2 regions of the Paenibacillus sp. P4_A9 genome follow, and region 2 is predicted to be linked to the other one. Evidence: a T-box and tRNA genes for the amino acid it is inferred to sense, from the RefSeq annotation. Region 2 holds a T-box; the other holds one or more tRNA genes.
What was found. A T-box is a leader RNA that pairs with one kind of tRNA and senses whether it is charged. The one in region 2 lies ahead of AC1DVJ_RS24105 (valine--tRNA ligase), so its partner is inferred to be a tRNA-Val.

Region 1 (12,480 bases), on a different contig from region 2:
GATTTGAAGATTTTCTAATTTCCGTTTGTAGAAGTGAAACTCAACCTTCGTATGTTCAACCGCATCTTCCATCTGTAGAACCTGCTTTTGTAAATCTTTCGTGTACGGCCATAATTCCGCTTGTCGTTGCAACTCATTTTTCCCTGTAACAATCCCTTCACCAATCACTTCATACTCCTTGGTAAGAAGCATATGCTTCGCCCAGTTCAATTCTGATACGGCATCGACATAGATGGCTTCTGCTTGTTTCAATAACTCCGGTACAAGTTGTAACTCTAAAATAACATCCGACCGATTCATTCGGATTCCTCCTAAGCATTTTCATAGAAACGCAGCATAGTAAATCATGAAAATATTGTTGCATAGCCTCATTTATATTCATAGAAAAACAAAACATGCACAATCACTAAAACCCGCGAAAATAGCGGATTTTCTCCTCTTATTCGACCTATTCCGCATCGGTATATCCCTATAGAATGACAGATTTATCAAGATTACATTAAATCTGCTAGATAGGCTTCCAACCTACTTGTATAACCTAGTAGAACTGATACAATGTTACTATACGTATCAGAGGAGGTGACATAAATGAGCCAAGAGGAAGAAGTAGTACAACAAAATGAGCAAGAAGAAATCTCTGCTGAATCCACTGAAGAAGTGGTGAGTCAAGAGGCTGAAGAAGAAATCGCTGAAGCGATTGAAGAAGCAGCAGCTGCAGAGGAAGAAATCGAACAATCCGAAGAAGAATAATGTAACCGTTATCATAATATATCAAATATCCCCCTCAACTTAACCGTTGGGGGTTTATTGATTTTACATGAGAAAAACTTCTATCGAAGTACTTCGAAGATGAGCGACCGCGTTTTAAAGGTTGTTTTTATCGCCAATTAGAAAGATGTTTTCGGGAACCGAAAACTTATCTTTCTAATGTGGTAAAAATTTTTTGAAAATTTTATTGAATTCCGCGAATAAATATTCTGAACATTCAAATAATACTGGTGTACCAAAAAAAAGGAGATGATTTTGAATGGCTAAAACTTTAGTCGTACAACAAGCAAAGGCAGCACTTGATCAAATGAAGTATGAAGTCGCTCAGGAAATTGGTGTCCCTCTCTCCCCTTCTGGTTACAACGGCAATTTGGCAACACGTGATGCTGGCTCAATCGGTGGCAACATCACAAAAAGATTAGTGCAAATGGCTGAACAATCTCTAGGCGGCTACAAACGCTAATCCTTTGATGTAGGAGCAAGCTCAAAAAGACTGAATCACTCGATCCTCCTTAGAGTGACTTCAGTCTTTTTCTTTTTTCTTAAATATCCTCCGATTTCCCTTCGATTTCCTCACAGTTTCCCCAAACCTCTATATTTGATTACCAAGTTTTAGTATGATTACCTTGCCTCTATCCCCGAAAAAGGAATGTTGAACCGACCTTTCTTATTCAGCATGACAAGTTTGTGTACAAAAAGAATCTTACAGAAATCACCTGGTTTCAATTTTTGGGAAGAGACATTGCGTGTAATAAAGACTTATCCCGCGAAGAGTATAATAAAATGTTTGTTGATTGCCTTGCGTCCTTATACAATATTACAAATAAATGAAAGAGCTGATCATTAGATCAGCTCTTTTGCTTATTCAACTACTTCTTCTTAACTTCTTCAACGAAAACGTCACTTGCATCTCGTGTACTACCGAGCTCAAGAATCGTATATTTCTTCTCGCCGATCATGATCACATCTTCCACTTCAGGTAGCGGATCGCCTAGGTACACAGTGCCTAAATACACATTACTACTTTTTAAACGCAAATTCCAACGATGCTGTTGTTTCGTCATAACCTTCGTCCTCCCAAACTCTAATGATCTCAAGTTACCATAAATTCACGCAAGATGAAAGCTATACTAGGAAACATCGCATGGATATGATACATTAACTTCACATTCATTACCAGAGAGGCTGACAACTTGCGATGACATCACAGGGGATTTCGAACGAAGAGCGCTCCATTCTACTCCCGAATACATCAGATTCAACACTTACAGAAGAACAACCCACTTCCTTTATACCGCGGTCCAAAAAGAAGCGAAATCCTTATTCAATCCTGCATAAACTGATCTTTTTCTGGCAGAAATAACACCACCCATCAATTGACAATCTCTCGAATTCTTGGTATATTACTACCTGTATCCATTAACGACTTGTTAGCTCAGCTGGGAGAGCACTATCTTGACAGGGTAGGGGTCAGTGGTTCGAGCCCACTACAGGTCATACCGAAAAGAAACCCGCGAAGCCTTATGCTTTGCGGGTTTCTTTATTTTTATAACAACTCCAACATCCCCCGTATCGCACGTTTCGTTTCAACAATTGCCTCTCTCAAAGGCAGTGTCTCACCCTGAAAAGGATGAACACTCCCAAAGGTATGATTCCCCTCAGGAATCCTCACCCACTGAATATTAGCATTATTAGCCACCAAATTCTCTGAACCTCGAATCCCTCGTTCCCCATCCGCTGTTCCTTGAATAAGTGTAATTGGAAAACTTGCTCCACTGACCCTACTGATAATATCAAATCTCTCTTTATTTCGTTCCATATCTTCTAGAATCTCGAGATCGAGCGGCATCATCTGTTTCGTTCGCCCATTCAAGGTATAGGAGCGGCCAGTGGCCCTCATCTCTGTTTTATTCTCAGGTGTGAGCAAATCTACATTGGCAATGCCATTCCAACTGATGACACCGGCAATTTCCTCGGGATGATCTAACGCGTAGATCAAGCTCACAGCAGCCCCTCTGCTATGACCCAGCAAAAAGATCGGTTTCACCGCCTCATCTTTGTGAATATCAGCTATGACAACCTGAATGTCCTCAATATCCCTGGAGTAGGTATCACGGGCAAACTTCTCAAGCTCCGTAAAATCCATCAAATTTTCGCCAACTCCATTATGGGAAAAATTCAATGCAACGACATCCACAACTTCAGCTAATTCGCTAGCTACATGCGGGAACATCCCCCAATTTTTGAATCCTTTATAGCCGTGACATAGTAGTAGTGTCCCTTTACTTGGTGCAGTATTGGCTTTGTAAACATCGCCTCGCACGACCCGCTGGTCGGTGATATGTAATTCAAAAGGTATTCCTTTGGGTTCTTCCATATGAAATTCCTTCCTTCCGTTCCAAATTGTTCGGTCATTCGAATTCTGTTGTTATTTTATCACAATCTAACTCGTACCTTTTATAAATTCATGCAAAAAAGCAAACACTTAGCTTAGCTATGACAATATACCTAACCGAAAAAGGAGGAAGCCCTCATATGTATTCAGTCCGATCTCTTATCAGGCAGCGACAACTACTTGTCACATTCCTTCTTACGCTCCTTTTGAGTCAAGGGTTAGCTGCTAGCACCCAGGCTGAAAGTACCCTGCCGCTGCATCGGGAAGTATCTGCTGATTCCGACTCGATTCAATTACTTGTCAAATCATCTCCTCGAGCTGTATATCAAACAGAGATGTCTTTTGTAGATAAATCATTGCAACGAGAGCTTGAGTCGGGCACAGTGGGTGATCCCTATTTAGAACCTCTAATGCCAGACACCACGCTCCGTTATATCAAAAACGAACAATCCATGCTCTTGGGTCTGACCCCAACTGGTGAGGTTATCGATTTGGGAGCGAAGCAAATCGTCAAGATCTCGAGCAAAGCGCAGGAGACGCTTCAGTCACAGGTTCTAGCAATCCGCGCCAAGCATTATGGCGAGCTGCTCACCTGGGAGGAAGCCAGCCTCGTGCTTCCCAAATATAGTTCTTTCACCGTCCTCGATGTAGAGAGTGGCCTTAGTTTCGAAGGGCAGCGTCGCGCAGGCTCTCATCATGCGGATGTTCAGCCGCTCACCAAAACCGACTCTGCGACGCTCAAAAGCATTTATGGCGGCAAATGGAGCTGGGACCGCCGCGCGGTCCTAGTCAAGCTGAATGGCCGCACACTCGCCGCCTCCATGCACGGCATGCCTCACGGCGGTGATGGTATACCTGGAAATGACTTCAACGGTCATTTCTGTATTCACTTCCTCGGGAGCGTGACCCACGGCTCCCGCTCCATGGACCCGGCGCACCAGGTCATGGCGCACCGGGCCGCAGGCTTGCTGCTGGACTACGTCAGCAAGCTCTCGCCCTGGGGGCTGATCGACGTGTGGATCAGCGCAGCACATCAAGGCGACCTGCAGCTGCTGCAGGTCACCACAGGGCAAGAACAGGCGATGCACGTGCGAAGCATGCGCCGCCTGTCCAAGTTCCCGGAGCAGGATGTGTCCCAGCTCCTGCAGCTCGACACCGCAGTCAATGTGACAATGACTGCGGCTAGAGCTTCCGCGGTGTCTAGTCGGCGCGTGCTTTTCCATCTAGAGCGTGCCTCATTGCAAGATCGGTGGTACATACGCAGCGCGGTGATAAATTGAGTAAAGCCCGGCCACTTTGAGTTCATCCAAAGCGGCCGGGCTTTATTGCTATTCTCCTATTCCCCACAATTATTGCAAGGATTGTCCAGAAATCTTACGTAATTCATTGGCAAGTCGATGGAATTCTTCTTGTGCAGCTTTTGAGGACGTAGCTGAATACCCTGCTGAAAGGAAAGGGATGATCGCATTGGCATCATGAACTGAAAGCGGATAATTAGGTGGTTCTGGAATAACAAGTGAATTCCACCAGCCTTCATTCCCATAAGATTCATCATAATCAATCGCAATACCATTCACCATCACATCATTTAAATATTGATAAATCTGGATGAACGTCGATTTCTTTCCTGCGCTCCATGCATACGTTTGCCAGAAATGAGAGCAAGCACCTGCGGCATACATAGCCTCCATCACAGCATATGAACCATACACACCCGTTGTAAAGGAAGTCGTAGCCTCACTTGCAGCTTTAATATAATCAATGACCGTTGGCATTAGGTCAGTAGATACATCGAAATCAACAGCGAAATAGATACAGCTCCCCTCCGGCTGGCCTACTTGCGCTGCAACTTGTAAGGCGGTGGCTCCGTCTGCCAATCCAGCATTTCTTCCACCAAGTGCACGACTCGCAGTTGTCTCAAAAACAGATACCAACTGCAAGCCAGCTCCACTAATTGCATCAGCCTCTGATTTCGTTAATGCCTTTGTACCACCTGGCACCAAATATCTGGCGACAAATGTATAACCTTGTCCGAAGAAAGCAGCCGCTTTTTGTGCCGTAAGCGGTGTTGAACAATCAAACCCTTTCGTCACTTGCAATCACCCACTTTCAATTAGTAATCTAGCTTATGCAAAACTAGAATCGCGCGACACTAGCTAGAATCTAGAGACAAGAACTCGGGCACAAAAAAGGACTTCTCTCCGGAGAGAAAAGCCCTTTCCTTCTATCTATTAAACTTCTTTCGTACCAAAACGGATCGCATTTCGTTCCTTGGCGCGCTGTGCTTCCACCTCACGATTACGAGGCTCTGCATGGGTAACCATGGCATCCAAAAGCTTTTGAGCTGCGACAGCAACATCTTGAACTGCCTGCTGAAAGGCTGCTTCATTCGCTTTGGAAGGCTCCGTAAACCCTGAGATCTTACGTACAAATTGCAGCGACGCCGCCCGAACTTCATCTTCCGTTACTGTCGGTTCATAGTTGAAAAGCGGCTTAATATTTCGGCACATAGTGTACTCCTTCGGGCTATACACAGCCCATAGAATAAATAAATACTTTTATCACCATTATACCTTAAATCTATTAACCACTTCTTGCAAGCCTGTCATCTGATCGTGGAGCTCTATCGTTTCTTTTTGAACACGGTTGAACATCTGTCCCAACGTCTCTACGCTGGCCAAAACTTCCTCGGAACTTGCTGCCGTCTCTTCGGAACTCGCGGAGGAAAGCTCGATAAAGCCAACAATTTTGTTTTTACGGTTATTTACATGCTCCATATCTGTCGTGATCTTTTCAACTGATTCATGGATTTGCTGCAAAGAGGTATGAATAAAATCAAATGTATCCGATGTCTCTCCTGCGTTCTCTTCCTGCGAACTTACGATGTGAAGCGACTGCTCCATCGCTGAAGACGTTTGCTGTGCAGAATGCAAGACATTCTCAATCAACGTCTGAATATGTTCAGATGCCTCTCCAGCTTGTACAGATAGCGTTCTCACCTCAGCAGCAACTACGGCGAATCCACGGCCGTTTTCACCAGCCCGAGCCGCCTCAATGGAGGCGTTAAGCGCAAGTAAATTCGTTTGTCTCGAGATGTTATGAATCGTGGTGACCATCTCTTTGATGGCATCAATATCCTGCATAAGTTTGCCTACGCTGGACTCCACGTCTTTGGTCACGGTAACATTATTGCGGATCAAATCAATCATTGCTCGCATCGATTCAGCGCCGCGCTCTTCCTTCTCGCGAATAATCGCACTATTATTTTGCAGAATTTGAACATGTTCTTTGGTGTCATCAATCAATTCCGCCAATTCGTGAACGCCCTTCATCCCATCCTCCACGACCTCCGCCTGACTCGCAGCGGCTGTTGCCAATTCGTGGATGGTTGTATTAATTTCATATGAAATCGTATTTGTTTGATTCATCGAATCTTTGATATGATCGGCATTGCCTTTGCTCAGACTTGCAGATTGTTTAACATCTTTGACGATCGTATGAATTTTCTCAATAAATTGATTGGTCGCAGTCGACAATCTGCCGATTTCGTCCATCGAAGTATCGGGAAGCCTTCTCGTTAAATCTCCGTCTCCCTGAGCAATCGCAACCATGGCAGCTTGCAGTCTCTCCAGCCTTTTGAACTGGCGACTGACAATGAAAAACAATACAGCCCCTGCAATCAGTAAGCCTGCTAATGTGGCAATACATGTGAAGTAAAAGAAGTTGGTCAAGACCTGCTCCGACAGTGCCAGTACAAGCACTTGACCCGTCGACAACGCTCTAAAGTAATACTTGGCTTTTGTTCCATTATGAGACATTGTCTTGTACGCTTTGTGCTCCGCTGTAAGACTCACGTTAAGAGAGTCAAGCAGTTCTGCGTCTAATTGCGTAATGGCATCATCAGATGAAGCAACGAGTTTACCGGTGGAATCAACGACACCAGCGAATAGCACATCTCCGCTAAGCTCTGACTTTAATTGAGTCAGCACCGGCTTAGCACCTATTTTGCCATCGAGTTCAGTTAGCGCGGCTCCATCTCTTCCTGTTTGTACAATGCGTGGAGATGACCAACCGGACACCCCGACATATTTATACACCTTAGGATCGATGCTTCTCTTCTGAGCCGGCTGTGTTACTACTTTCTGTTTACCAGTAATTAAATCCATAAACTCATACGCTTGATTCTTAGGGTCAGCACCGAAATTGAAATCTATCTTTTCGCCCGCATTCGTTAGCACCAACTGTCCCTGTGCATTGGTAATCCAAAACTCATCTATTCCGGAGCGCTCAGCTAATTCGACAGCTTGCTTATAGGTCATGGGAATTCTATCGTACATATACGACAGAAGGGCCGCTTGTCCAACCATTTCCTTCTCCATTACACTTTCCGTTGTTTTTCTCGCAATCAAAGCGTTTTCAATTCCAATCCGAGCCGTTTCTAACGTCGTAAAGCCTTTCTCATGTAGACTTTCAGCCGTCTGCTGATACGTAATTGTCGCTGTCCCAACGGACACTGCTAACAACACAATCATTAAGGGCCAAATAATTTTGTGCTTGATTGATTTAAATGCCATGTCGTTCTCCCTTTTCTGTGATTTCTATGATTTCCCATGTTTTAATTCGCCATTTTTCTACAAATTCCTGCAAAAAAGACGGGAATTTGCGATAGCCGATTTGATCAAAAAAATAAGCTCTCCAGAAGTAGAATGATCTACTTCCAGAAAGCCACCTGCTCGCCAATTTTGCAGAATCAACATGCTTCTTTAGGCACGTCTCAGTTCCTGGTTTGCCATTTCAGCTGCTGCTTGTTTCTAATTGACCGCCGAACTGTTAATATACCCCTTTACCTCTCCACTTCTTAGGATAAACCTATTAACATCTGAAGCTTTTATAGCGAATCCCATGTAATCTGTATCTTTTGCTCCTTTAGCCACAACACCAATCACTTTGCCATTAAGATTAGCCAATACACCACCCGATGATCCAAAAGTAACCTTCGCATCAAACTGGATCATGTCCCATCTTAGACTGCTCACTATGCCTTTAGACAGGGTGAATGGAAATTCTCTAGGATTGCCAAAGGCTAACACGGTTTGCCCTTCCGTTACGTCCGTGCTAAGCGACAACACAGTATCACTGATACATGCTGTATGAATGATTGCTAGATCCAGCTTTTCCTCCCGATAACCGACAGTCCCCGTGCACGTTTGTCCAGCTTTGTTGCTAAATTTAACCGTAGATGTTGGAAGCTCATGAACCACATGTGCATTCGTAATGATCGTGTCCGGAGAAATGTAAAAACCACTTCCCGATGTAAACAACTCTGCGTTAATCATCACAGATGCTTTGATCAGTTTCTGTGCAGATGAGATAGCCTTGTCCTCATCCGTCTGTATATCAGCATGGATCGGCTGGTTGAATAATAGAATAACTGCGAGGAGTAAACCTGCATAGTACTTCATTTTGCTAGCGTGGTACTCAAGTAGTTTGAAGGATTGCGGTTCACTTGTTTGCGAGTTGAGCAAGAGACGGTGATAGTGATACAAGATTTTCCGAAGTAACTCCATTGTTCACCTCTTGTATTATAAAGATACTCCCCACTAATTGGGGGGCCATTCTTCATATAATACTAATTGTATCACGCATTCTCTTTCAAAGATACATATTGTATCTGATTTTTACAACAGCCTTCTAATTCCCTGTTAAAAAAATTCTGTATAAATTGTAAATCGACTAGACCCATGCGCAATTGCATGGGCCTCTCGCAGATCCGGACGTGCGGGTCATCGCATCCGGCTCGTCCGTGTTTATCCCCTTTGGGGATGAAATACGGACAGAGCACTATGGGTCAACTATGTACCTCCGCCATCTCACGGTGTACTTGGGACTTCCACCCCTTAGCACGATGCGCTGCCAAGCGCACACAAGACAAAAAACACGGAATGTTTCTCCGTGTTTTTTGCTCGCTATTCAATACCAACTTCGAGTACGTCTTCAACTTGCCTTAACTCGTCTGTCACTGGAAGCAGGACATCTGCACGAGGCATTTTGACTGACAAGAAGATCGATATGAGCTCCTGCTCACCTTTTCGTCGATCTTCAATAATAACTTTACGAATATCTATTGCTCTGCGAGCCAAAACTGCCGAAACTGCGGCCAAAGCGCCTGTACGGTCGGGCATCTCAATTCGGATCACGTGGGTCCGCTTTGAGCTGCGTATCCATTTTTTCTCCACTTTATTGAGGATGTACAAGCTGATAAACATAACTACGGTAACTAAGATTGCCGGATAGTAAAATCCTGCGCCTACCGCTAAACCAATACCAGCAACAACCCATAAGGAAGCCGCCGTCGTCAGACCGGAGATCGATGCACCGTTAAATACGATTGTACCTGCGCCAAGAAACCCGATTCCCGTAATAACATTAGCTGCAAGACGTGCAGGGTCAATCCGGACATTCGTTTCATCCACGAACTCGTTAAAGCCGTACATGGATAATAACATGATGAGTGATGAACCAACGCATACAAGAATGTGCGTTCGTAAACCTGCCGCATGGTTGTTCTGTTCACGCTCGAGGCCGATTAACCCTCCTAGCACTAATGAAATGAGCACTCTTAAGGTTAAATGCCAATTATCTATATACCAAGGACTGGTATGTAGAATGTCATCCATACTTATCCCCCCCGTTTCATTGTATTTCTGTCAGTCACCTGTATTTTCTTGCCGAAATCATAAGCACTCTGCTTCTTATCCGCCCTAGAGTGAGAAATGTTCGGAGAATTGTTTGGAAAATCGGCGGAACTTCTCCACTTCCAGCCGATTCGTCGCTGTGAATTCCTTATGATTTCTGGAGCGACAGCGGTAATTAGTTGGAAATCAGGTTAAACGAATACGAAATGTTTTCAACTCGTAAGGTTTGAAGAAGGCCGCAAATTTGTTGTCGTTATGCTCCATTAGCTGCTCTTCGCGCTCCATCAAGTTTACTTCTTCTACAACCGCGATCGGAAAATGCGTTGTGAACTCCGCCGTCCCACGTTGTCCCGCATATTCATAGCAGCGAACAATCCAATGGTCAGAATCCTCTGCACGCTTGATAGTATCGACTGCAATATGATCTGCGTCGCAGTTGAAGAAGCTCAGCGTGGCGGGCAGCTTATTCTTACAACCTGCACTTCCGGCAGGCAGTTCCATCACCGATGAGGGAATGTTTAACTTGTTAGCCTCCACCATCGTACCGGCGTTAAACCAGTCTCCGTTGTGTGGCAGAAGCGAATACGTAAATTCGTGCTCTCCGAGGTCGGCCGTCGGGTCTGGCCTAATCGCCGACTTGATTAAAGTCAAGCGAAGTACGTTGTCCCGCACGTCATGCCCATATTTGCAGTCGTTCAGCAGGCTTACACCGAACCCTCTCTCTGAGAGGTCCACCCAACGGTGTGCGCACGTTTCGAATCGTGCAAAATCCCAACTCGTATTCCAATGCGTTGGACGCTGTACGTTGCCAAACTGGATCTCAAAAGTTGCAGCCGTGGCACGTACGTCGACTGGGAATGCCACCTTCAGCAGTTGCTGCCTTTCCTGCCAGTTTACACGCGTAACGAAATCGATCCGCGGATTATCCGTATAAAGCACCATATCCTGTTCCAACTGTGACTTTTCATACGTCCAAATAAAGCGAATGATTGTTCGTAGACAGCCTTGTTCAATAACTTCAACGGAAGTCAAATCTGTTATGTAACGTACTTTCTCGAGATAAAAGATATCGATGTCCCATGCGTCCCAGTTGACCGGCTTATCCTCATGTACGTCGAAACGGTTCCCCGTCTCCCCGGCTGCCAGCACTTCCCTCTTCGTACGCTTGTCGAAAACTCGGCTTAATTGTCCCTGCTCGTTCCACTCAATTTCATAGAATGGCGTCGATGCGGAACAGTTCGTTGCGATAATCCGACTTAATGCCGGTGAATCGGCGGCGGCGGCGTTCTCACAGCTTATCGTTGTGTAACCGAGCGCTGGAATCCCATCAACCTGTAGCAGCAGAGCGCTGCCATGCTGCGCATTCTCTACCCTTTGCGCCGTGAGAATTCGCTTGTTAGTGTCGTACCAAACTTTCCCCTCAAACCGGTCCTCCCACGGCAAGCTGACTAGATCACCACGTTTCCACGGAAGCGTATTCACGACAATCCAGCTTGGTGAATCTCCAGTGCGAATGAGCCCAGCAAGTCCCTGCAGACTTTCCATCTTGGCCCCTGCTGCCAACGCTTCTGCTTCTGCATACTCTACATGACAATCCTGGTACACTTCCGCGATCGAAGAGCCAGGTAAAATATCGTGGAATTGATTGCGCAGAACGATCTTCCAACAGTCATTCAGCTGCTTCTGTGGATAAAGGGAGAAGCTCGCCAATGAACCGAAAAAGGTGGACACCATCTCGGCATCGCGCAACAGATTTTCCATCTTCCTATTCATTTTCTTGTTATATGCCTGGGAAGTATACGTACCGCGGTGCAGCTCTAGATAGAGCTCGCCATCCCATTTATGAACGTAGCGGTCCGTCTCATTCACTTTCGCTTCGAGTTTGTTGAAATACTCGTCCGCACGGCCAATCGTCACATTCGGCAGACCCGGCATTTGATCCAGCCTTCTTCTCATTTCCAGCATCGCCCGAGTCGGACCACCGCCGCCATCTCCATATCCGAAGGACAGAAGCAGCTCATCGTTGATTTCTTTGTCACGGTAATTATCCCAAATTCCGGTTACCGTCTCGGGGAGAATATGACCGTTGTAGGTATAGTATTTATTATTACTGTCCGGACTGCGGTTCGCTTCGGGCGTTGTAATGTAATGAGTAAGAATATCACTGCCGTCGATGCCCCGCCAGATGAACGTATCATGGGGGAACCGGTTGTAAAGGCTCCAACTAATCTTCGTCGTCATGAAGTAGCGCAGGCCAGCCTTAATCAGAATTTGTGGCAGGGCCCAACTGTAACCGAATACATCAGGAAGCCATAAATATTCACATTTGGCTCCGAATTTTTGTTCAAAGAAGCGCATTCCGTACATGAGCTGACGTACGAGTGATTCCCCCGACGGAACATTGCAGTCCGACTCCAGCCACATCGCACCCCCTGCTTCCCAGCGACCTTCACTAACCCGATCCACAATTTGTCCATACAGCTCAGGGTAATCCTTTTCTATATCGTCGTACAGCTGCGGTTGTGTCTGCAGGAATCTGTACTCGGGGAATTGCTCCATTAAACGGAGCACTGTCGAGAATGAACGCGCCGATTTTTCCCTAGTATGCTTCAGGCGCCATAG
Region 2 (12,480 bases):
CCGAAGATCCTCGCTCATTAAATTTGCGATATCTTTGGGTGAACGAATCGTAACCCGCTCCTCGTACGAGCTTTTGGCCAGCCTGCGACCTAGCTCAATACCCGCCATAATTTGAAGAGCCTTCGCATCTCCAATTCCCTTGATTAGTGTGAGTTGGTCCTTACTCATATCGACAAGGCTGCGAAGTCCACCGCTTTCACTTAGAATCCGGCTTGCCAAATGAATGGCTGATTCCGCTACGGTCCCAGTTCTTAATAGAATGGCAAGCAGCTCAGCATGGCTTAACGCTCCCGCCCCCAATTGGAGCATTCGCTCCCGCGGTCTTTCTTCAATCGGAACTTCTCTCAGCATCAAGCTTGAGCTTTCCATGTTTTCCCCTCTTCCGTTATGTAGGTTGTGTTACTTATTGCTATCCCATGCATAAAGATATTGACCCCAAAAACAACATAAAACCCCCGGATTGTAAGATCCGAGGGCTTCTAGGATGGAGATTCTGTATTCGATTCCGGACACTCTAATGCCCTTATTTGTTCAAGCATGCTGCCGATTGTATGACCTTCAAAGTAATTTTCCATCTGCTTTTCAGCATCGGTGAAAACCTTACCCATCAATCGATCCATTTTGGATGAAATCATACAAGGCTTGGACTCATCACCAGAGCACCAACTTGGCTTCAATGAACCTTGGCACGTCAAACGGTAAATCTCCCCGAGTGTGACTTCCTCAGGCTTACAACTTAATATAAAACCGCCACCGATGCCTTCCTTCGTTGACACATAGCCTGCTTTTCGCAGAAAGCCCATGACTTTACGAATTCGTGCAGAATGGGTAGACACATTAACTGCAATTTCTTCGCTAGTTGCCATATGATCCGGCAAGTGAGCTAATAGAACCAGACTGTGGACGGCAATTGTAAATTCGCTGTTCATGGCAGCTACCTCCCAGACAAATGCGAAGTCATGTCGCTTACTGTCATTGTAACCTTTACAGATTAGTCAGTCAATCCAATCACCCTATTTGGGAAGTAGAATAGATAAGCTTGGAAATCGTGTTACAACACTTGAATATCGAACATTAGAAGTAGATCACTTAACAAGGAAAGCGGGAGCCCCACAACCGTGAAATAATCCCCCTCTATACCGCTGATGATCGTTGCCCCAATCCCTTGAATCGCATAAGAGCCAGCTTTATCCTTGGGTTCCCCCGTTGCAATATAGCGCAATATTTGTTCGTCAGACATCGGCTTCATTCGTACATTGGTCACGCTATGCGAGACAACTTGTTGACCTGTAGCAGCATCCACGCAGGCAACACCACTATATACCTGATGTATATTCCCTTGTAAACCTTTCAGCATGCGGAAGGCATCTTGTTCATCAACTGGTTTACCAAGAACTTCATCGTTATGAACAACAACCGTATCCGATCCTATGATAACGCCGTGTTTATCTTGCTCTTCCAGCATTTCTCTGACTGTTGAGGCTTTACGCAGAGAAAGCAATTCAACGAGCTCAGCAGGCGTTATTTTTTGTTCGACGGACTCATCCGCGTCACTCACCCGAATAATATAAGGTAGTCCGAACGATTGAATAAGCTCCTGCCTCCGCGGCGACGAAGAAGCAAGAATAAGTCTTACATGGTCTGGGGTACGCAAAATTAACAACTCCTAAATTATAATCAACCAATTTACATATTCAACTTCTCACTAGAGTTTCCGATAAAGGAGATAGGCTCCTACTAATCCTATAATACTACATAGGTTTAGCTTCACCAAAAGGTTAAATTCATATTTCACAACTTGTAAATCCGCTTTAGGCTCCCATGTAATTTGAACTGATTTGGTTAGAAAGGCGAGAGCAGGAACGGGCGCCAGCAGCTGGCCGATAATAATCCCAGTAATTAATCCGACGATTAGAAAAATGATTAATGCAAACGTGTTTTTTTTCATACCTGTCATCCTCTCTATGTATGTACAAGCCTATTATACGAGGAATCACCTCTTTTTTCCATGTAAAATAAGCGGCTGCGCCGCCCAATGAATCGATGGTGATTCTTACCTGCTTACATAATAGAGCAATCCTAGTAAGATAGTTACCGGAGGTAATTTCAACTATGACTCTACTCAAAAGACTTATTCTGTTCACTTTATTACTAACAATTGCGTTCCCCTATCATGCATTCGCTTTCAAGGTGGTACTTGATCCCGGTCACGGCGGAAGTGATCCTGGCGCAACAGGCGTTGGCGGTCTCCGTGAAACCGATGTCAACTTGGACATCACCCTAAAAGTAAGGCAAGCCTTGCTTGATCGAGGTTATGAGGTCATTTTAACACGAACTAATGACACTTTCTTGTCTCTCGCTCAGCGCGTTGAATTCACGAACGAACAGCAAGCTGACTTATTCGTATCCATTCACGCCAATGCACATTCGAGCAGCAAGGCCAATGGGACCATGGTGCTCTACTATGACAACGCATACCCGCAAGAGGATTATCCAGCAAGCAGCACAATGACCCAATTAACGCCTTACAGCAAAGATTTGGCTCAGCTAGTACAGGACGCTTTGCTTGCACAAGCCGGAACCAAGGACTTAGGTCTGACACCAAGCGCTGTCTATGTGGCCCGAATGGGAACAATTCCAAGCATTCTTGTAGAAACAGCCTTTCTCACGAATAAAAGCGATGCAGCATTGCTAGCTAGCGATGCCATGCGTTCCAAAATGGCGATCGGAATCGCCAATGGAATCAGCGCGTATGAACCGCCTCTCTTTACCGATGTGCTTGTACATTGGTCTAGATCAGCCGTTCTTCGCATGAAGAATAAAGGCATTGTCGAAGGTATTGCAAACAATTACGAGCCAGACCGCGCGCTGACGAGAGCAGAGTTTCTTACTCTGATGGATCGTGTATTCTCATTCAGCAAGCTGCCTTCTGTCTGCAGCGCTAATGGAAGTGTGACTTCCAATGTTTATGGATGCGGGACTGGACCTGCTGCTAAAAGCTACTCTGATTTGCCTGCTTCACATTGGGCCAATGCCGTTTTTGCCAAAGCAGGGAAGTTAAACCTACTTCAAGGTTACGCGGACGGAACCATTCGTCCTAATCAGGCCATTACACGCGGGGAAGTTGCTTATTTATTTAATCAGCTTCTGCAAATGACATCGCCAACCAAACAATCAACGGATCAATCAGCATTCGATGATGTACCCAAATCGCTTTGGAGTGCTTCAGCCATTAACACGTTGAAAGAAAAAGGCATCATCAATGGCATATCGGAAACTACCTTCAAGCCAGATCAAACGATGACTAGGGCAGAAATCGCCTCCCTGCTCGATCGTTACATCACCAAATAACAGGAAAGCCGTGTATCTCAACTCCGATAAAGAGTTCAGGTACACGGCTTTTTGTTTAAGCAACACTAATCAATTTGAGAAGATCCTTCTGAGCAATAATGTACTGCATCAAAGAGGATTGTGCTTGCCACATCAATGCCTGTGATGGCGTTTTTTTGTATTCTTCCATAGATTGAACGGCACGATTGATCGCTGTTGTCATCTTCTGCATCGACTGCTTTACATCATCCCCAGCTCCGTCTGCGAGCCCTGTGCCGAGCGTAATGAGTGCCTGATGTGATGTACGAATCGCCTGTAAGGATGCATCCGTGAGAGCGGTTGGCTTCGTCTCTGCCAAATGGATAAGAGTCAATCCACTTATCGTATTCACGAGCTTATCGCCATCAGCAATGTAATTGGCCACGGACTCTGGCTTTGCGCCAGACCAACGAATCCCCATTACAGCTGGGAAATCCACGTTTTTCATAAAGACCTCAATGGTTTTATCCGTTGCCTGCACACCTTGTCTCAGCGCAATGGCATCGTCCTTCGTCTTAGCAAAGCCAACAAACACAGTAAGCTTGTCGGAGTTGTCTATTGCTGATGCAAGCCCCTTCTTACTAAGAGAATCCTGTACGGCCTGAGCTCCCTGTAAGGAGCTAAACACGCCATTTTGCAAGAAGGTATACGATTTCGCAGGGATTTGCACAGGTGTGACGGCTACCGATGTCGCAGGTAGAGCAACATCCCCTACGCCAGTTTGTGTTTTCGAGGTTGCTGCTGCAGCCTGTGTATTCGGGGACGGCACGGTTATTTTAGCAGGATTCGAGGTCGCAACACTCGGATCTCGATCCGAAGAGAACATGGAGAGCACGAAGAAACCGAACGCGATGCCAGTTACTACTGCACCAGCCACCGATGTTGCGATACGAATCCACGGGGTACCTGACGATTTCGCATATCTAGTCCCTGTCCCAGGCTCCCTGTATGGTTCTCTGTAAGGCTCTCTGTAAGGCTCTCTGTAAGGCTCCTTGGATGTCCAATTGGACCACTCATCCCGCGTATCCACAGGCTCCACATCTTTTCGGACTGGAGATGGTTGTGGGGAATTTTGCTGCTCCCGGGTTATCTGCGTTTCACGAATAATACGTTCTACGCGCTCGCCCTCTGATTCGATCTGACTATGCCAGTTTCCAAAATCAGTGGTAAACGTATTCAGCGCATGTGATTCAAATAAGGACTCCACTTGCTCTCTTTCAGCTTGCTCGTAAGGCGTCACTTCTTTCGAATTGCGGTCTAGCTTCGCGTCTATAACTTTATACTCTTCTTGATAGAGTGGGATTACGTTTTCCTCTTGATCATGGACCCGTGCTGCTCTGCGTGTTGATTCTGCCCCTTCCTTGGGGTCGAATCGATAGGTGATTCTAGCTTTTTTCATTCTCTTCCCACACTCCTCATCATATGTATGTTGGAAACGGGCGCAATGCCGTATCATCTTGTCCCAATCTTCTGTTACTAGAGTATGAGAGAGAGAACCTTAATATGATTTTTTTATGAGAAAACCTCTATCGAGGCCATTCACAGATGAGCGACCGCGTTAATTAGTGGAGAGACTTTGGTCTCCGACCAAAGATCCCTATATATGGTAGGTTTTATCGCCAATAAGAAAGCTGTTTTCGGAAGCCGAAAACTCATACTTTCTTATGTGGTAGAAAAAAAGACCGCCTCCAGCCCCATTGGCTCCAGCGATCTTTTCTCTACGTATGTGATTCGTATTTCTTGCGCAGCGATTTAGCTAATCCATCGGCTGCCTTCCAGATGTCACCTGCGCCCATCGTAAGGACGAGGTCACCAGGCTGAACGTGGTCAACCAAATAGGTTAGTACCTCTTCACGGGTGGCAATATGCTGAACATTCGGGTTGCTGTTGCTGCGTATCAGCTCGACTAGCTTTACGGAGTCAACACCTTCAATTCGTTGTTCACCTGCCGGTGAATAAATATCGGTTATGATCACTTCATCCGCTTCAAGGAAGGAACGGCTAAACTGCTCAAACAAGTAATAGGTTCTCGTATACCGTTGCGGTTGAAACACAGCGATTATGCGCTTTCTCGTTGCTTTCGCTGCGGAAATCGTTGCTTGAATTTCCGTAGGATGATGCGCATAATCATCGATAACCAAGATGTTTTCAACTTCGCCAAGCACCTGAAATCTACGCTTTGCCCCTCGAAACTCTTGAATAGCTTCCGCAATTTTCTCGAAAGATAGACCTGCTTCCAAGCAGGTAATCAATGTCGCAAGCGCGTTATAAACATTATGTTTACCTGGTACAGATAGACTAACTTTCCCTAAGGAAGTGCCCTTGAACTCTACCGTAAAGGTAACCTTGCGGTCACCAAGCGAGATGTCACGGGCAATATAATCCGCTTCCGTCTCAATACCATACGTAATCACTTGGCTTTGAATTTCCGGAATCATTTCCCGCAGGAATTCATCATCCTGACAGACAATCGCTTTTCCGCCAGGTCTTACTTGGCTTAAAAATTGTTTGTATGCTTTTTTCAAATTTTCGAAATCGCCATTATAATTTTCCAAATGGTCGGCTTCGATATTGTTGACTAACGCGAGGGTTGGGTGATATTGCAGGAACGTTCCATCGCTCTCATCCGCTTCCGCAACAACGTACTCACCTTTGCCAGCTTTGGCATTGCTGCCTACATTCATGATTTCTCCACCGATAATATACGTTGGATCTATGCCGCAAATCTCCATCACCAAAGCAATCATGGAGGAAGTTGTTGTCTTACCGTGGGCACCTGCAACGGCAATCCCTTTGCGTTCGTTCATCAGCCTTCCCAACATTTGCGAACGATGAATAATGGGAATGTTCAATTGCTCTGCAGCTTGCATTTCCACATTGTCTTTGGATAACGCCGTTGAATATACAACCAAATCGGCTCCTGATACGTTAGTCGCCTCATGGCCAATAAACACTTGAGCACCTTTAGCTTTCAGTTTATCTGTAAGCTCTTGCTGTGCTAGATCTGATCCCGAAATACGGTATCCCATCTCGAGCATGACTTTGGCAATGGCACTCATGCCGTATCCGCCGATTCCTATAAAATGTACGTGTTCTGCTTGACTCACGCTGTTCTCACCATCCTTTTTCAGAATCGGTTTGATAGGTTATCCAAGAACGAACATCAGAGATTAAATACAGCGTGCCGGATACGACCGCCAGATCATCCTGCTCAGTTCTATTTGTTAATAAGGTTAAAGCTTGCTTCCAATCGCTTTCTACAACAATGTCAACCTCACGATTCATCTCTCGAAGAAGACCACTTGCGATTTCAGCGAGCAGGGAAGCATCCCCTTTTTTATGAAAATTAGCTTCCGTAATAATGAGCGTATCCACCAATGGTAGTATATGCCTTAAGTAGCCTGTATGATTCTTCGTTGCTAGCATTCCAATCATCATATGAAGCTTCTTATAGCTATAGACGTTTTGAAGTGCTGCAGCCAGTGTTGCAGCCCCTTCTGGGTTATGAGCCCCATCGATAAGGATCCGCGGCTCTTGTGAAACCATTTCCAGCCTACCTGGCCATTTGGTCCCCTCAAGCCCCTTCTGCAAATCTACGTCCTCCACAATCGTGGCATAATATTGACGAAGCACCTCAAGTGTCATGACCGCTACGGCCGCGTTCTTCAATTGATGCTCACCGTTCAACGTGATGGACAGATCCGGAATAGGTCGAAAAGGTCCATTAAACTGGAAGCTTTGACGATCTAGCGTGCTGTTCACTTCAGTCAGTGAAAATTGATCACCAAGGGAATAAAGCGTCGCTTTCTTCGCCTTCGCAGTTTGTTCAATAACGCTCCAAATCGCCGCAGGCTCAACTGCTGTTATGACAGGAACTCCTGCTTTAATAATCCCTGCTTTTTCAGCTGCTACCAGCTCCAGCGTATCACCCAGAATATCCATGTGATCATGGCCGACATTGGTAATAACGGTAACGATTGGATTCACGATATTCGTGCTATCCAGCCTTCCCCCGAGTCCTGTTTCCCATACCACATAATCGGGATAAGCCACTTTGCCAAAATAAAGAATGGCCAGTGCAGTCGAAATTTCAAACATCGTTGGCGGGCCAACCTCAGTTGCTGCAATCTCATCCACGATCGGCTTCATGTCATTCACTAAACGCAGCAATACGTCATCCGCAATGTCAGCACCATTCACTTGAATACGATTGGTATACCTCACCAAATACGGCGACGTAAACGTGCCTACATCATAGCCGCACGCTTGAAGCACGGAAGCTAGATAAGCGCATGTTGAGCCCTTTCCATTCGTACCCGCCACATGAATGAACTTCAGCCTGCGTTCAGGGTGCCCCAGCTTTTCCATCAATAGCTGCATACGTTGGAGGCCCGGCTTCATACCAAGCTTCTCCATCCGTCCTACGATCCAATCAATGGCTTCCTGTGCGGTTTGGAACTCACCCACAGTATTCTTGATTTCATCCATTGTTCTCATCCTCTTTTACTATATGAATCACCGTGTAGACGAACCTAGGCGATCGTATAATTTGCGTTCCTTATGCCTTTAACTCCGCTAATCGCACGATAACTTTATCTCGCTTATCCGCATAATCGGCAAGCTTGGCTTTCTCTTCTTCGATAACTTTAGCAGGTGCTTTAGCCACAAAGCCTTCATTGCCTAGCTTCTTCTCAATACGCTCAACCTCACCATGTAAGGATTGCAGTTCTTTGTCCAAACGTGCAAGCTCTTGCGTAATATCGATCAGGCCTGCTAACGGTAGGTATAGCTCAGCTCCTGTGATAATTGCCGTCATCGCTTTGTCCGGTGCCGCCATTGTAAGGTCTATTTCAAGCATGGACGTGTTGCAGAAGCGTTTCAAATACTCCTCATTTTTGCGAAGAATGTCCTGTGTCTCTGCACTAGCCGGTTTAATCAGAAGCTCTACTTTCTTACTCATAGGCACATTCACTTCTGCTCTGATATTACGAACGGAACGAATCGCTTCCATCAAAAGCTCCATCTCACGAATCGCATCAGGCGCTTCGAAGGCTGCGTTCTCTGTCGGCCAAGCCGCCAGCGTAATCGTATCCCCAACATGCGGCAAGTGCTGCCAGATCTCCTCCGAAATGAACGGCATGAACGGATGAATCAAACGCTGCGTTTGATCTAATACATAAGCGAGAACCGATTGTGTCTGCTTTTTGGCCGCTGCATCGGTACCATACAAGCTCAATTTACTGAACTCAATATACCAATCGCAAAGATCATCCCAAATGAAATTGTAGAGAAGACGGCCTGTTTCGCCGAACTCATAGCTATCAATTAGACGAGTCACGTCACGAACGGTTTCATTCAAACGATGTAAAATCCAACGATCAGCCGTACCTAATTGACCAGTCAAATCGATGTCCGCTGCGTTTACACCCTCCAAATTCATCAGAGCGAATCGGGATGCGTTCCAAATCTTATTTGCAAAATTCCGTGCTTGCTCAACCCGCTCCCAACGGAAACGCAAATCTTGACCCGGTGTGCTGCTTGTCGAAATCATATAGCGCATGGCATCTGCACCGTATTTCTCGATAACTTCTAACGGATCAACCCCGTTACCAAGCGATTTGGACATTTTGCGGCCTTCGGAATCGCGAACAAGACCATGCATAAGCACATCTTTAAACGGAATTTGCCCCGTAAATTCGAGCCCCTGGAAAATCATCCGAGCTACCCAGAAGTAGATGATATCGTAGCCAGTTACGAGTACACTCGTCGGATAGAAACGCTTCATATCCTCGGAATCATTCGGCCACCCTAATGTGGAGAAAGGCCATAGCGCTGAGCTAAACCAAGTATCAAGTACATCGTTATCTTGCTTTAGATTCGTGCTTTGACAATGTGTGCAAGCCGTTGCATCCTCACGAGTTACCGTGATTTGACCGCAATCTGCACAATGCCAAGCAGGAATGCGGTGTCCCCACCATAGCTGACGGGAAATACACCAGTCACGTACATTTTCAATCCAATTCAAATATGTTTTCTCGAAGCGATCTGGTACAAAATTTACACCAGCGCCTGATTTCTGTGCTTCAATCGCTTGATCAGCAAGCGGCTGCATTTTAACGAACCATTGTGTAGATAAGTAAGGCTCAATTACTGCGCCACTGCGCTCGCTATGTCCAACTTGGTGAACGTGCTCCTCGATTTTGATCAGAACACCCTGTTCTTTCAAATCAGCAACAATTTGCTTACGGCAGTCGAAACGATCTTGCCCCTGGTATGGGCCCGCATTCGCGTTCATCGTTCCAGTTTCGTCCATAACAAGAATTTGCGGCAGGTTGTGACGCTTTCCTACTTCGAAATCGTTCGGATCATGCGCAGGCGTGATTTTGACCGCGCCGCTGCCGAACTCTTTTTCAACATAATCATCTGCAATAATCGGAATCTCACGGTTGACGATCGGCAGCAGCAAGGACTTTCCGATGAGGTGCTTGTAGCGCTCATCCTTCGGATGAACAGCAACAGCAGTATCGCCTAGCATCGTTTCAGGACGCGTCGTAGCAACTACGATCGAACCTGATCCGTCAGTCGTCTCATATTTCAAATGATAAAGCGCGCCTTGCACTTCTTTGTACTCAACTTCAATATCCGAAAGAGCCGTGCGTGCTGCCGGATCCCAGTTAATAATATAGTTACCGCGATAAATCAAGCCTTTTTCAAACAAGCTTACGAAAACTTCACGAACCGCTTGCGATAGTCCTTCATCCAGTGTAAATCGTTCACGCGAATAATCGAGAGAGAAGCCCATTTTGGCCCATTGCTCGCGAATCGTATCCGCATATAATTCTTTCCACTCCCAGACCTTCTCCAAGAACTTCTCGCGCCCAAGATCATAACGCGTTTGCCCTTGTTCGCGAAGCTTCTGCTCAACACGCGTTTGCGTTGCAATCCCTGCATGGTCAGAACCAGGCAGCCACAGGGTGTCAAAGCCCTGCATACGCTTCGTACGAATCAGAATATCTTGCAATGTAAAATCAAGTGCATGCCCGATGTGCAGCATACCTGTTACGTTCGGAGGCGGTATCACGATCGTGTAGGTTTCCGCGTCAGGACGGTTGCCTGCTTTGAAAAATTCATTCTTGATCCAGTAGTCGTACCATTTACGCTCCGCTTCTTTCGGGTCATACGTTGTAGGCATTTCCGTTTGTAATTTGGTTTCGGTCATATAAAGTACCTCCATATCTGGCTAGTTGTTATAAACACAAAAAAACCTTTCGCCCAAAAAAGGACGAAAGGTATAGCTTCCGTGGTACCACCTTCATTTCATGCGACTTACCCCAATGGCAAATAACATGACACTTAAAACAGATAACGGCTGCGACCGGAAAATGCTAATGCATGCGAGATGAAATCTCGACAATTGCACTCACATTTACTGCTCCAGGGCGACTTCGATCGGATGTATCCTGAGGAACCTCTCAGCGCTGCAGTTCCACTCTCTGAAGGGCGTTCCGACTACTACTCCCTATCCTTGCAATTCCATATGTTGGTTTGAAAATGATTTACACTATATGATAACTAACATTTGCCACATAGTCAATATGTAACAAGCCTGCTTCCGCGAATGTCATCGTTATTTCATAGTATTGGGAACAAATAGCATTTGTATACACGTTTAAACATAAAGAGCCCCCAGCCGCGATAGCAGCCAGAGGCTCTTGCCTATGTATCGGTATTTATTTGGGCAAATAAATAACTTGACCCACTACAATATCTTGATCGCCTAGACGATTCATGAGTTGAAGCTCACGAATTGTCAGTTGATAGCGCTTGGCAATGGATTCTAAGGTGTCTTCCTTCTGAACGATACATAATTTGAGCTTCCTAAACTCTTGCGACTCCGACCTGCTCTGGAGAAATAATCGTCTCCACTCTACGGCATCTATCCGCGATTCCGCCTCAAGAGCCGCTTTCGCCTCTGCTTCCGCAATCCGCTTATCGGAAAGATACGAGCCTGCCTTTGATAATAACGATTTGATGCCATACGGGTTTACCTCCACAGCGTCCGCCGCCTTCTTGCCAAAGGCAACTTTAAGCTCCTTTTTCTCCTCCGTAACAACGGTACTATCGGCATGCGGGGTTACCTTCAGCTCGATTTGCTCCACTTCTACACTAAACGAGTCATCACCATGAGTGACTGGTTGAGCCGCGATGACCGCTGGTTCAGGTGCAGCTGCAATCAGGGTTGGAGATGGTGTAGGAATCGGCGTAGGAAGAACTGGACTCGGCGGTGGTTGGATCACTTGTGGAACCTGCGGCTCTTGCGCTATTGGTGCTAGTACGGGAGCTGGTGTGTACGGAATGACAGGCTCGGAGCGTGGATACTCAACTTGATGTACAAAAGTAACCTCTTCTTCCTCCCGCCAGCCTTCTTGCGGCGCAGAAACCATTTCTACACCTTGCAGAGAAAGAACTCCTGTTACATTCAAGCTGCGAGCCGATAAGAGGTCGATATCAAAGTTCTCGATTTCCACCTGAATATCTTCTACACGATGAATGCGATTCAAGGGCAGCGTGATTTCGACAGGAATCAAATGCTCAAGTGTACGAGGGCTACCGCCTTCTTCACTAAAGTAGTTACCCGTAAGTAGTAAATTCCCCTTTAAGATCGCTTGATCATCCAGCGTTAGTACTTGAATATGCGGAAGCAATTCTACCTCATTCAACTCTTGTATAGCCGCCAAATTCTCCTGCAAATGCACACGTTCATAAATATCAAATCGTAATCCTGGTTGTTGTTCAGACACCGAATGAATCCTCCCTTCCGTTAATTCGAAACGTCAATCAGCTCCGAATTGTTGGGTGATATACTTGATTGTCTCTAAAAGTATATGGGTGGGGGAGGCCAGGCATGACTACATTTTTAATTTTTCTCAAACATCTGTTCCAATAATAACTTGAAATCTAGTGGATAGGGTGCATGAACAACAACCTCATCTTGCGTAATCGGATGTCTAAATACTAGTCGTTCACCATGAAGCGCTTGTCGTTGAAACAAACGTGAAGAACCTCCATATAAGGTATCTCCTACTAGCGGATGCCCTAAATGACTGAGAT

Region 1: it has a tRNA-Val gene. The T-box ahead of AC1DVJ_RS24105 (valine--tRNA ligase) is inferred to sense a tRNA for this amino acid. The anticodon was not compared.

The regions. Positions count from the first base shown of each region.
Region 1 covers NZ_JBFUHL010000060.1:4,593-17,072, forward strand. The annotation lists gene AC1DVJ_RS25030 (hypothetical protein) at 1-300, opposite strand, end outside; gene AC1DVJ_RS25035 (hypothetical protein) at 589-750, shown strand; gene AC1DVJ_RS25040 (small, acid-soluble spore protein, alpha/beta type) at 1,028-1,231, shown strand; gene AC1DVJ_RS25045 (hypothetical protein) at 1,638-1,832, opposite strand; tRNA gene AC1DVJ_RS25050 (tRNA-Val) at 2,193-2,265, shown strand; gene AC1DVJ_RS25055 (alpha/beta hydrolase family protein) at 2,315-3,145, opposite strand; gene AC1DVJ_RS25060 (hypothetical protein) at 3,304-4,443, shown strand; gene AC1DVJ_RS25065 (DUF1906 domain-containing protein) at 4,513-5,256, opposite strand; gene AC1DVJ_RS25070 (DUF2277 domain-containing protein) at 5,395-5,673, opposite strand; gene AC1DVJ_RS25075 (methyl-accepting chemotaxis protein) at 5,731-7,737, opposite strand; gene AC1DVJ_RS25080 (S1C family serine protease) at 7,975-8,730, opposite strand; gene AC1DVJ_RS25085 (MgtC/SapB family protein) at 9,130-9,840, opposite strand; gene AC1DVJ_RS25090 (alpha-mannosidase) at 10,045-12,480, opposite strand, start outside.
Region 2 covers NZ_JBFUHL010000052.1:26,631-39,110, forward strand. The annotation lists gene radC (RadC family protein) at 1-369, opposite strand, end outside; gene AC1DVJ_RS24070 (RrF2 family transcriptional regulator) at 480-929, opposite strand; gene AC1DVJ_RS24075 (Maf family protein) at 1,052-1,654, opposite strand; gene AC1DVJ_RS24080 (DUF4321 domain-containing protein) at 1,706-1,948, opposite strand; gene AC1DVJ_RS24085 (N-acetylmuramoyl-L-alanine amidase) at 2,113-3,351, shown strand; gene AC1DVJ_RS24090 (SPOR domain-containing protein) at 3,407-4,768, opposite strand; gene murC (UDP-N-acetylmuramate--L-alanine ligase) at 5,088-6,428, opposite strand; gene AC1DVJ_RS24100 (bifunctional folylpolyglutamate synthase/dihydrofolate synthase) at 6,484-7,857, opposite strand; gene AC1DVJ_RS24105 (valine--tRNA ligase) at 7,928-10,588, opposite strand; T-box leader at 10,645-10,904, opposite strand; gene AC1DVJ_RS24110 (LysM peptidoglycan-binding domain-containing protein) at 11,100-12,170, opposite strand; partial or broken gene AC1DVJ_RS24115 (RluA family pseudouridine synthase) at 12,287-12,480, opposite strand, start outside.